DNA from 3 places in the Aliiglaciecola sp. NS0011-25 genome. Region 2 is predicted to be linked to each of the others. Evidence: predicted binding sites of a transcription regulator. Region 2 holds the regulator's gene; each other region holds the start of a gene.

Region 1 (3,289 bases), on a different contig from region 2:
TTGCGTGGTTTATTTCCTCACACAATTCATTAATGACGTTATCTGCTTGAATTGAACGGGCTACATGATGAATAAAATAAATGAGAACAATGACACTAAATAATGTGGCCAGTAGACACCAAATAATAGCCAAGCCCATTTTGATGCCTTGATTTGAATCCAGACTCATGGAGTAAATTAGTACTACGCAGTATGAGAAGATTGAAATGAAAGTTCCTAGTACGACTTGGGTTCCTCTGTCGTCCATAAAATTACGAATCAAGCGCGGACCAAACTGAGAAGATGCTAAGGTTAAGGTAACAATTGTTATTGAAAACGCGATACTAGTTACCGTTATCATTGAAGCGGCAATGGTATTAAGTAATGAAAGAAGCGTGCTCTGATCGGTTTGATAGAGGAAAGGTAACCAATCTAAAGCCCCCCAAGCTTGAGCATGATCAATCCATACCATGAACCAAGCTGAAGTAATCGATGTCACAACCATAAGTAGCGGGACAAACCAGAAACTAGTCTTTATTGAGTCAAACAGTTTATCTAATCTGGCTAGGTTTTTCATTCATACATCCTTATTGTAACCGCCACCGCCAAGCAAACATGAAGTAACCTCACTTTGGTACATCGAGTGAGGTTACTAAATCAATTTATTTTTTCGATCTTTTCTTGGCAAAAAGTAGCATGCTAACTACCAGTATAATCATAAATAGACCAAAGGAAGCCAAGAATGTGTAGATTGGACTGCCACCTGCTAGTCCGGTAGATGTCACAAAAAATCCTACACTGATGACAATTGCGATAATAATTATTTTAAAGTCCATAAATCACCTCATTTGAAAATAAAAAAGGGCTCATTGAGCCCTTTTATTCTGCGTGAAAGCGCTTCGGGTTGACATTTATTAACAGTCTTTGTCTTCTGCTTTAACGCCTTCTTTAACGTCTTCGCAAGCATCTTCTAGCGCATTACCTGCGTCTGTTACCATTTCATCAACTTTCTCACCAGCGTCCTCTGCAGGACCTTGCTCACAAGCAGCTAGAGCGAATACTGAACCAGCGATTAGTAAGATTTGTAAAGTATGTTTAAAATTTTTCATGTGTATCTCCATTAATTATGAATTTTTATAAAGTTCATTTAGCGTGATGATCGAGTTCTCTATACTTTCGGACCTTTACCGCGTACGGCATTGGCTACGAGTGAAATCACCAGTAAAACTACGAAAACAAAAAAGATGATTTTAGCGATACCAGCTGCAGTACCTGCAATTCCACCAAAACCAAATACAGCTGCAATAATTGCGATAACCAAAAATGTTAGTGCCCAGCTCAACATGATATTCTCCTTTTGTTTGTGTTCGATATTCTTAATGCGCATTACGTGCCAACATCGAACAACAGAGTATGTTATTGATATATAAATAAAAATAACAACTCCAAATAATCCCAATACCTTCAACGCTAAGTTTTCTTTGCAAAAAGTACACTGAATCTAGAAACTTTTTCACATCTACAATGTGATTGTTCTGTATTTGCTTGGTTGAGCTGATATTGCTTGACTATAAACGCTTAAATTTAGGTTGGCTGTCATGCTTAGTTCTTTTGCCATAGGTCAAAGCAGTATTTAATTGATAGCGGTGAGCACTAGTCAACGAAGTATTTCGCTGCATAAACGGCTCGCTATCCGAACTAATCTTAGTTTCATATTAAAGTGTGAGCGTCATTGCCCAAAGAGGGGGAAGAGTTTAAGCCAAGCACAATTAAGGTTAACTATGCTTGGCTATGTAACTTCGATATTAGATGCAAACCTTGCCGTATCTGGAATATGGCGCGATTAGCAAACCGGCGAATAATTACCTTGCCAGTATTTGCGCGGCTTGCTTTGCAAAGTAGGTCAAAATGCCGTTTGCTCCAGCACGTTTGAATGCCACCAAAGATTCCATGATTACGGCTTCTTCATTTAACCACCCATTTTCAAATGCAGCTTTGTGCATCGCGTACTCACCACTAACTTGATAAACAAAAGTGGGAACTTGAAAGGTATCTTTGCAACGCCGAACTATATCTAAATACGGCATACCTGGTTTAACCATCACCATATCTGCACCTTCTTTTAAATCAAGTGCGATCTCGTGAAGCGCTTCATCGGAATTAGCAGGATCCATCTGATAACTATGCTTATTTCCCCCTTTAATATTGCCAGCTGAACCGACTGCATCACGAAAAGGGCCATAGTAGTTTGACGCGTATTTAGCGGAATAAGCCATGATACAAGTATTAATATAGCCATGCTGTTCTAGGGCTTGCCTAATCATTCCAATACGTCCATCCATCATATCTGAAGGAGCAACGATATCTGCGCCAGCTTCCGCGTGTGATAAAGCCTGTTTCATCAATACTTCACAGGTTTCATCATTTAAGACATAACCTGACTCATCAATCAAACCATCTTGTCCGTGAGAGGTAAAAGGGTCGAGTGCGACATCGGTAATCACCGCAATATCAGCAACATTCTGTTTTATTGCTCTTACCGCTCGCTGTGCTAAACCTTCAGGGTTAAATGCCTCGCTCGCACAATCCGATTTAATATCGAGGGGAGTCACGGGAAAAATAGCGATAGCGGGTATTCCTAGGTCGACCAACTCTTTAGCTTCTTCCACCAATAAATCAATAGATAGGCGCTCTACACCTGGCATAGAGGGGACCGCAACTCGTTGCTGTGTGCCTTCAACAACAAACATGGGGTAAATCAAATCCTTCGCAGTTAGGGTATTTTCTGCCATCATCTCCCGGGTGAAACTGTGTTTGCGCATTCTTCTCATACGGTTGGCAGGAAACTTTTGATCGAACATAGAAATATTTACCTCTTTAGTTATTTATACAATATCGCGGGCGTGTAAATGTATACTTCTCACCCGGTTTCGGCCATCTCGTTTCGCCTGATACAAAGCCTTATCGGCACTCTCTAAAAGATTTTTTTCATCCTCTACACCACTCACGATAGTAGAAGCAACGCCAGCACTAATGGTGACTTTGAGTTGTAATTCATCAACTTCGGTAACGGTGTTTTCAATGATTTCTCGGAGTCTTTGTGCCAATGCTTTAGCACCTTCAAAATCAGTATTCGGCAATATAAGAGCGAACTCCTCTCCACCGTAGCGACAGGCATCATCAGTTGTGCGTTTTAAATTCTGTTTTAAAATGTTAGCCACATTTTTAATTACTTCGTCACCGGCAACATGACCATAAGTGTCATTAATATTCTTAAAATGATCTATGTCCAGCATGATTAAGGATAGAT
Region 2 (3,289 bases):
AGGATTCAAATACCAAAACTAGCCTAGAGCTTTTCTTGCCTAGAATTCGCTCTCGAACCAATTCAGCTAATTGATGCACCGAAAGTTTGTCTGTATCTAGATATAAGTCGGCGCGTTCCGCAATAGGGGCTAACAGTTGACCCTCTGCCTGAATCGCATCCGAAAGAGATTTGTTTTGACGAGATAACGGATGCAGTCGACGAGTTTCGCTGAAGCGTTTTATCAGCATGTCATCACTGGCATCTAAATAGACTATGGTCATGTCCCAAGTGGCAGGCAAATAATCAAGAATTTCGACTAATTCACCAGGTACCTTGGGAAGGTTTCTAACATCGATACTCACGGCCACTTGGTCATATTCATCCATAACCGTATGGGTTAGAGTCGGTAATAGGTTAACTGGGATATTGTCGACACAATAGTAACCTAAGTCTTCTAAAGACCTCAGTGCAATAGACTTTCCTGAACCAGAGCGGCCACTAATAATTATCAGTTTCATGCAACGATTGCCTCGTATAACTGAGCATTATCTTCTGCACGACGAATACGTTTCAGAATTTCCTTATCACTTAATTTTGTCGCGATGGTTGCTAAGGTTTGCAGGTGTCCGGCGGCTTTATCTTCAGGTACTAAAATTGCGAAAAATATGTCCACAGGACAATTATCCACAGCGTCAAAGTTGATAGAAGGATCACTGGTGATTAGAACTGCGACCACATCCTTTAAACCCGACAGTCTACCGTGTGGCAATGCAATACCATTCCCGATTCCTGTGCTGCCCATCTTTTCGCGGCTAACCAGACTATTTAAAATCGTTGTCTGATCAATGTCATCGATTTTTTCTGCCGCTATCAGGCTGATAGTTTCAAGAATTCGTTTTTTACTTGTCCCCTGGACTGCACAACTTGTGCAGTCAGGGGAAAGGATGTCTTTAATTTCCATTAATTAATCTAATATATGTTAATGACGCTTAATTTTTTCCTTGTGCTTGATTACCTGTCGATCAAGCTTATCTATCAATCCGTCAATTGCTGCGTACATATCGTTGTGCTCTGAGGTTGCAAATACTTCGCCTCCGCTAAGATGAACTGTCGCTTCAGCTTTTTGATTAAGCTTCTCGACATTAAGAATGACATGGACATTGTTGATATGATCAAAATGCCTTTCTAGCTTTGTAAATTTATTGTCTACATAATCTCGCAAAGAATCTGTAATTTCTACATGATGGCCAGTAAGGTTAATTTGCATATTAGCGTATTCCTTCTGTTGTTGAGCCTACAGCAGGCTCTTGCGTTGGTTAGACGGTGGGATCGATAAAGACTCCCGGTATTTTGCTATTGTCCTACGGGCGACCTGAATACCTTGGTCTGCCAGTAGATCAGCAATCTTACTGTCGCTAAGAGGCTTGGTAGGAAGCTCTGCTGCGACGAGTTTTTTAATTAATGCGCGAATTGCCGTTGAGGAACACTCTCCTCCAGAATCAGTTGCTACATGGCTGGAGAAAAAGTATTTAAGTTCATAAATTCCTCTAGGTGTATGCATATATTTCTGTGTGGTAACACGGGAAATAGTTGATTCATGCATATCTACCATTTCTGCGACATCATTTAACACCATTGGTTTCATCATTTCAGGTCCATGCTCAAAAAAACCAACCTGCTGCTGAACAATGCAGTTTGCGACTTTGAGTAAAGTGTCATTACGACTCTCTAGACTTTTTATAAACCACTTGGCTTCTTGCATATGCGACCGAATAAATTGACTATCACTGGTGTTTTTAGCGTTCCGGCTCATTGCCGCATATTGCTGATTTACATTCAGCTTAGGCAAACTATCGGGATTTAGCTCAACTTGCCAACGACCATTTTTCTTCATCACTGAAACATCTGGAATGACGTATTCAGATTCACCGATTAACAATGAACTACCAGGGCGTGGATTGAGTGTTTGCAATAACCGCATAGCTTCTCGTAATTCGTCTTCTTTTAGACGAGTTTTACGCATTAAAGTTCGGTAATCTTTACTGCCTAATAAGTCAGCATATTCGCTGATTAATAACTTAGCTTCATTTAACCAAGGGGTGTCAGGTGCAAATTGATTCATTTGTACCATTAAACATTCTTGCGGATTTCTTGAGCCTGAACCAATAGGGTCGAACATTTGAATACGTTTTAAAACGCATTCCACCTCATCAAGTTCAACCTCTTCATGGTCGAGACTAGCAAGAACATCTTCGGTGCTGATAGTGAGGTAACCAGACTCATCAATAGAGTCGATAATTGCGATTGCTATGGCAGTATCAACTTCAGAAAAAGGCGTTAAGCGCATCTGCCACAATAGGTGATCTTGAATATTTTCGGTTGTTTCACCTTGGAAAATTTGGTCGTCATCGCCGCCACTACCACCGCTTATTGAGGCGGGGGCTGAGGAGGCACTGATATATTCGTCCCATGTGCTATCTATGGGTAATTCGTCTGGGATATCTGCTTTTTCTAATGCCTCGTTTGTATCCATGGAATCAGAACTTGCGGATACCGTCTCCTCTGAGAACTTGTCATTACTGTCTGCTAAAGCGGAATCCCCAGTAGGGATATCTGAACCGTCTTCTACTTCTAAAAGTGGATTCGATTCTAACGCTTCCTGTATTTCCTGTTGTAAATCCAGCGTTGATAATTGCAATAGACGTATAGCCTGTTGCAATTGAGGCGTCATTGTTAGTTGCTGGCTGAATTTTAATTGTAACGAGGGTTTCATTTAGTTTTTTTATTCTTACTTGTTTAGCCACAAAGCTTTGGTTAAAAACAACATACCTCTACTATAGCTTGAATTGCTCGCCAAGGTATACATCTCTGACTTGTTGATTATTTAAAACTTCTTCTGCGGTTCCAGAAGCTATCAATTCACCATGACTCACAATATACGCTTTTTCACACACGTCTAGCGTTTCACGCACATTATGATCAGTTATTAATACACCAATACCTCTATCGCGTAGGTGTTGAATTATTTTTTTTATATCGTTTACTGAAATCGGGTCAACACCAGCAAAGGGTTCATCCAATAGAATAAACTCAGGGGCGGCCGCTAATGCACGAGCGATCTCGACTCTTCTGCGCTCCCCGCCTGATAAACTCATGCCAAGGCTGTTACGAATATGGTTAATATTGAATTCATCCAATAATGCATCCGCTTGCTCTTCTCGCTGATCAGAACTTAATTCTTTTCGGGTTTGCAAAATTGCCATGATATTTTGGTAAACGGTTAACTTACGAAATATAGATGATTCTTG
Region 3 (3,289 bases), on a different contig from region 2:
TGAAAGCTTCTTCCCAGATGAACGCTTCTTCCCAAATGAAAGCCTCTTCCCAGATGAAAGCTTCTTCCCAAATGAAAGCCTCTTCCCAGATGAAAGCTTCTTCCCAAATGAAGGCTTCTTCCCAAATGAAAGCTTCTTCCCAAACCTCAAATTCAAAACCTTCGATGTAATAGTTGCCATTTTCATCTTTACGAGCAGCGCCCATATAGTGTTGTTCACCACTTAGATCAGCAGCTATGTCCAGGCCATTGTTAGCGCATCCCATAGCAGTCGATTCAACCGCTTTAACAGCATTTACACTACCTGAACCTTGTTGGAAGGGGCTGTAAGCAAGTTGCCCATTTGATAACTGCGCCATGGTAGTACTGCTCATTAAGCGGCACTTCACATCGTTAGCACTTAAACTCGGATCGTTTTGCAGCATTAACGCCACTATCCCACTTACCACACCGGACGCTTGTGACGTACCAGACATAATAAAGCGATCATTTCCAACCATATATTGCGGAAATTTATTAGGCACATACATATCTTCATTAGCTAAGCTAAATATATGTCCACCTGGCGCAACCAAATCGGGCTTAACAAAAGCTTCGTGCGTTGGACCTTGAGATGAGAATGAAAGTAACTCATCATCATGAGGATTATCTTGCGTGTAGTTGTCAGTTATTGCGCCAACACTAATAACATAAGGAACATTGGCAGGCACACCGATAGTCATTGCCGCCGGTCCAGTGTTACCAGCAGAGGTTACCACTACAATGTCTTCTTCCCATAATTTCATGATCGCTTGATTGATTGGATCCGCCCAGTAATTCGAACGTGGCGGCGCACCAAAGGATAAATTCACAACTCGAATATTAAATTCTTCGTGATTATCAGCAATATATTGAATCGCTCTAAGTGCATCTAAATAAGTACTATGGCCATCTTCATAGAACGCTTTAATCACCACTAGGTTTGCGTCTGGAGCAACCCCTTGATAATAACTGCGCATCTGTCCATCAACGACTGCATGGTCGCTGTTGGCGATGATCCCAGAAATATGTGTTCCATGACTATTTTCATCCGTTATATCTTCTGGTTGTAATTCCTGATTTTCAATTGCATCAAAAGCAGCAGTAATTCTAGGATTATTGTAGGTGTCATTTTTTAGCGCTTTGTGACTCGCCCATACACCACTATCGATAACCGCAACGGTAATGTCTTTACCGGTAATACCATTGTCATGTAACTCATCAGCACCAATGGTGTTTACATAGTAGCTGTTGCTATCGCCTTCATTGGCTTGAGTGTCGTATCCTTTCACTAGGTCACGACTACAATTTTGGGTAAACGAAACGTCCATTGAAAAGTCGTTTTGTTGATAATTTTCTGTACCATTACGGGAGAAAGTTAATTCAACTTTTGCATCATCAAAGGCGTTCATTTTTGCGTAACGACTTAACCAAGAAGAATCTAGGGTTAACTCTCCATTTTGGCGGCCAAACAAGCTCCAAAACACAGTTGTACCATTGAATTTAACCGATTTGATGTTGCCCAAACTTGTAGGCCAAGTGAAACTCATTTCGTCGACATTAGTATTCATGTCACGGGCATTATATAAGTTCCAGCTCACCTTATTTTTTTCTAGGTCAACAACATGACTTCCATACACTAGGCAATTATCAAGGGCACCAGCAGTAAAAAGAGGTTGATTTTCAGTAATTGTAATCAGAGCAGGTAGACTTTTAAGCAGCTCCAATTGCAAATCAGAAACTCGTACACCAATTCCTCCGACCAACGGCAATTCGTGGGTAACCAATCCACCAACTAAATTAACTAAATCGTTGAGTACCGCAATATCACCGCCTTGGATTAAAATTTCATTATCCATTGCTAAGATGCTATTAACCACTGGAAGCTCTGGCAATCCCAAAGATGTTGTCAATTCTGAGACATCTGTAATTGCTGTGACTTTTTCAAGATTAAGCCCCAAAAGGCCGCTGCTTGCCGCGCTTGCATTTAGAGTAGAAAAGCTCAACAACCCACTTATGAGAACTGCAATCTTATTTCTATTGTTTAGTTTCATGTTATTTGTCTCTAGTATTTTTGACCGTACATGGAATGTCGTTAAACATAAAATACAGGTTTCCTATTTATCCATCAGATATAGCAACCCTCATGCCAATAGTTACCCCCGCGGTTTTATTAGCCTTTAGTCTAATGTGAAAATAATGAATGCAATCAAACAGAAAAATATGAGTGCAAAAAATGAAATGACAGCTCAATATTTACATTCATTTTTTTCAATATCATACGTTGAGAAATTTAATATCAAGTTAAAAGGGGCAAATAAAGATTAGAAAATATGATTTGGCCTAAGCAAGCCTAGAATATTGTTAAGTTAACCTGTAATTTAAAGGAATAGGTACGACGAATGCCGAGAATCGTAATCTAAGATAGTGTTATTTGTTGGAATTAAGTAGGTCACTAATGAGCATTGATAAATGAACGCTAATAGTAAAAGATATCCATGAAGACACTTTACGGTCTAATTTTATTATCCTTGTTTATTCCCACCAACGGAATCGCCGCTGCAGATTTAATGTCATTGGAGTGCCAAATCGTTCCGCAAAAAAACCTTGAAATATGCTCCCTTTCCACCCAAGCAGAGCATTTCCCAGTGAATGACTTGATTTTGTACAAACGAGAAAAGGGCCATCTGCCTGTGCTTATTGAGGTTATTAAAGGAGATGTTGCTATAAGTTGGTTTTGGGGATTTTCGACACAAGGAAAGTACTCAGTGATGAGTTTCGCCGAAGAAGGACATCCTTATTTTGTCGTTTTCGAGACCGAAGCTTTTTTGCAAACTGAGCAACGGCCAACTGCGATCGCCGTTGTCTCAGATTACTTTTTAGAAAGCTTAATTGAATTGCAAGATGATGGTACTGCCGTGTTTGCATACTCTGGTAGCAGACAAACCGCTAGTGATGGCGGTGAATGTGTGGATGCTCAATACGATAATCAATCTTTGAACGAAAATTGCTTTGTGACCATTAATATTTTAGATAAAAGTCATGATGCGGTTAATTAAAATAAGAATATAGACACCCCAGATATAGTGACTAGTTTTAAGTTTACTAGCTAAGCCGCCTGCCCATTTGCAAGCCACTTGTGCAACACTGCCCAATACTTTAAGCAATAGCGCGTAAAGGTTGGGCTGTATTTGCAATCAATATAAAGGTATTAACGCAGCACGATCATAGGTACATCACCTCGTTCAAGCATTTTCATCGTATTACTGCCA

Evidence for each region. The regulator sigma-54, encoded in region 2, starts transcription at its own class of promoters, with help from an activator protein. The targets are predictions, from matches to a motif close to GTTGGCACGNNNNTNGNNT.
Region 1: ABWV72_RS00900 (DUF1328 domain-containing protein) is a predicted target of sigma-54. The motif match lies at 1,359-1,377, and genes of this name have one in related genera.
Region 3: ABWV72_RS19475 (S8 family peptidase) is a predicted target of sigma-54. The motif match lies at 2,153-2,171, and genes of this name have one in related genera.

The regions. Positions count from the first base shown of each region.
Region 1 is NZ_BAABWR010000001.1:192,965-196,253, forward strand. It holds gene ABWV72_RS00890 (DUF2254 domain-containing protein) at 1-556, opposite strand, end outside; gene ABWV72_RS00895 (hypothetical protein) at 894-1,088, opposite strand; gene ABWV72_RS00900 (DUF1328 domain-containing protein) at 1,148-1,324, opposite strand; gene hemB (porphobilinogen synthase) at 1,842-2,840, opposite strand; gene ABWV72_RS00910 (sensor domain-containing diguanylate cyclase) at 2,865-3,289, opposite strand, start outside.
Region 2 is NZ_BAABWR010000020.1:77,182-80,470, forward strand. It holds gene rapZ (RNase adapter RapZ) at 1-499, opposite strand, end outside; gene ptsN (PTS IIA-like nitrogen regulatory protein PtsN) at 496-942, opposite strand; gene hpf (ribosome hibernation promoting factor) at 961-1,248, opposite strand; gene ABWV72_RS16710 (RNA polymerase factor sigma-54) at 1,276-2,754, opposite strand; gene lptB (LPS export ABC transporter ATP-binding protein) at 2,816-3,289, opposite strand, start outside.
Region 3 is NZ_BAABWR010000029.1:40,938-44,226, reverse strand. It holds gene ABWV72_RS19475 (S8 family peptidase) at 1-2,071, opposite strand, end outside; gene ABWV72_RS19470 (hypothetical protein) at 2,516-3,076, shown strand; gene ABWV72_RS19465 (universal stress protein) at 3,229-3,289, opposite strand, start outside.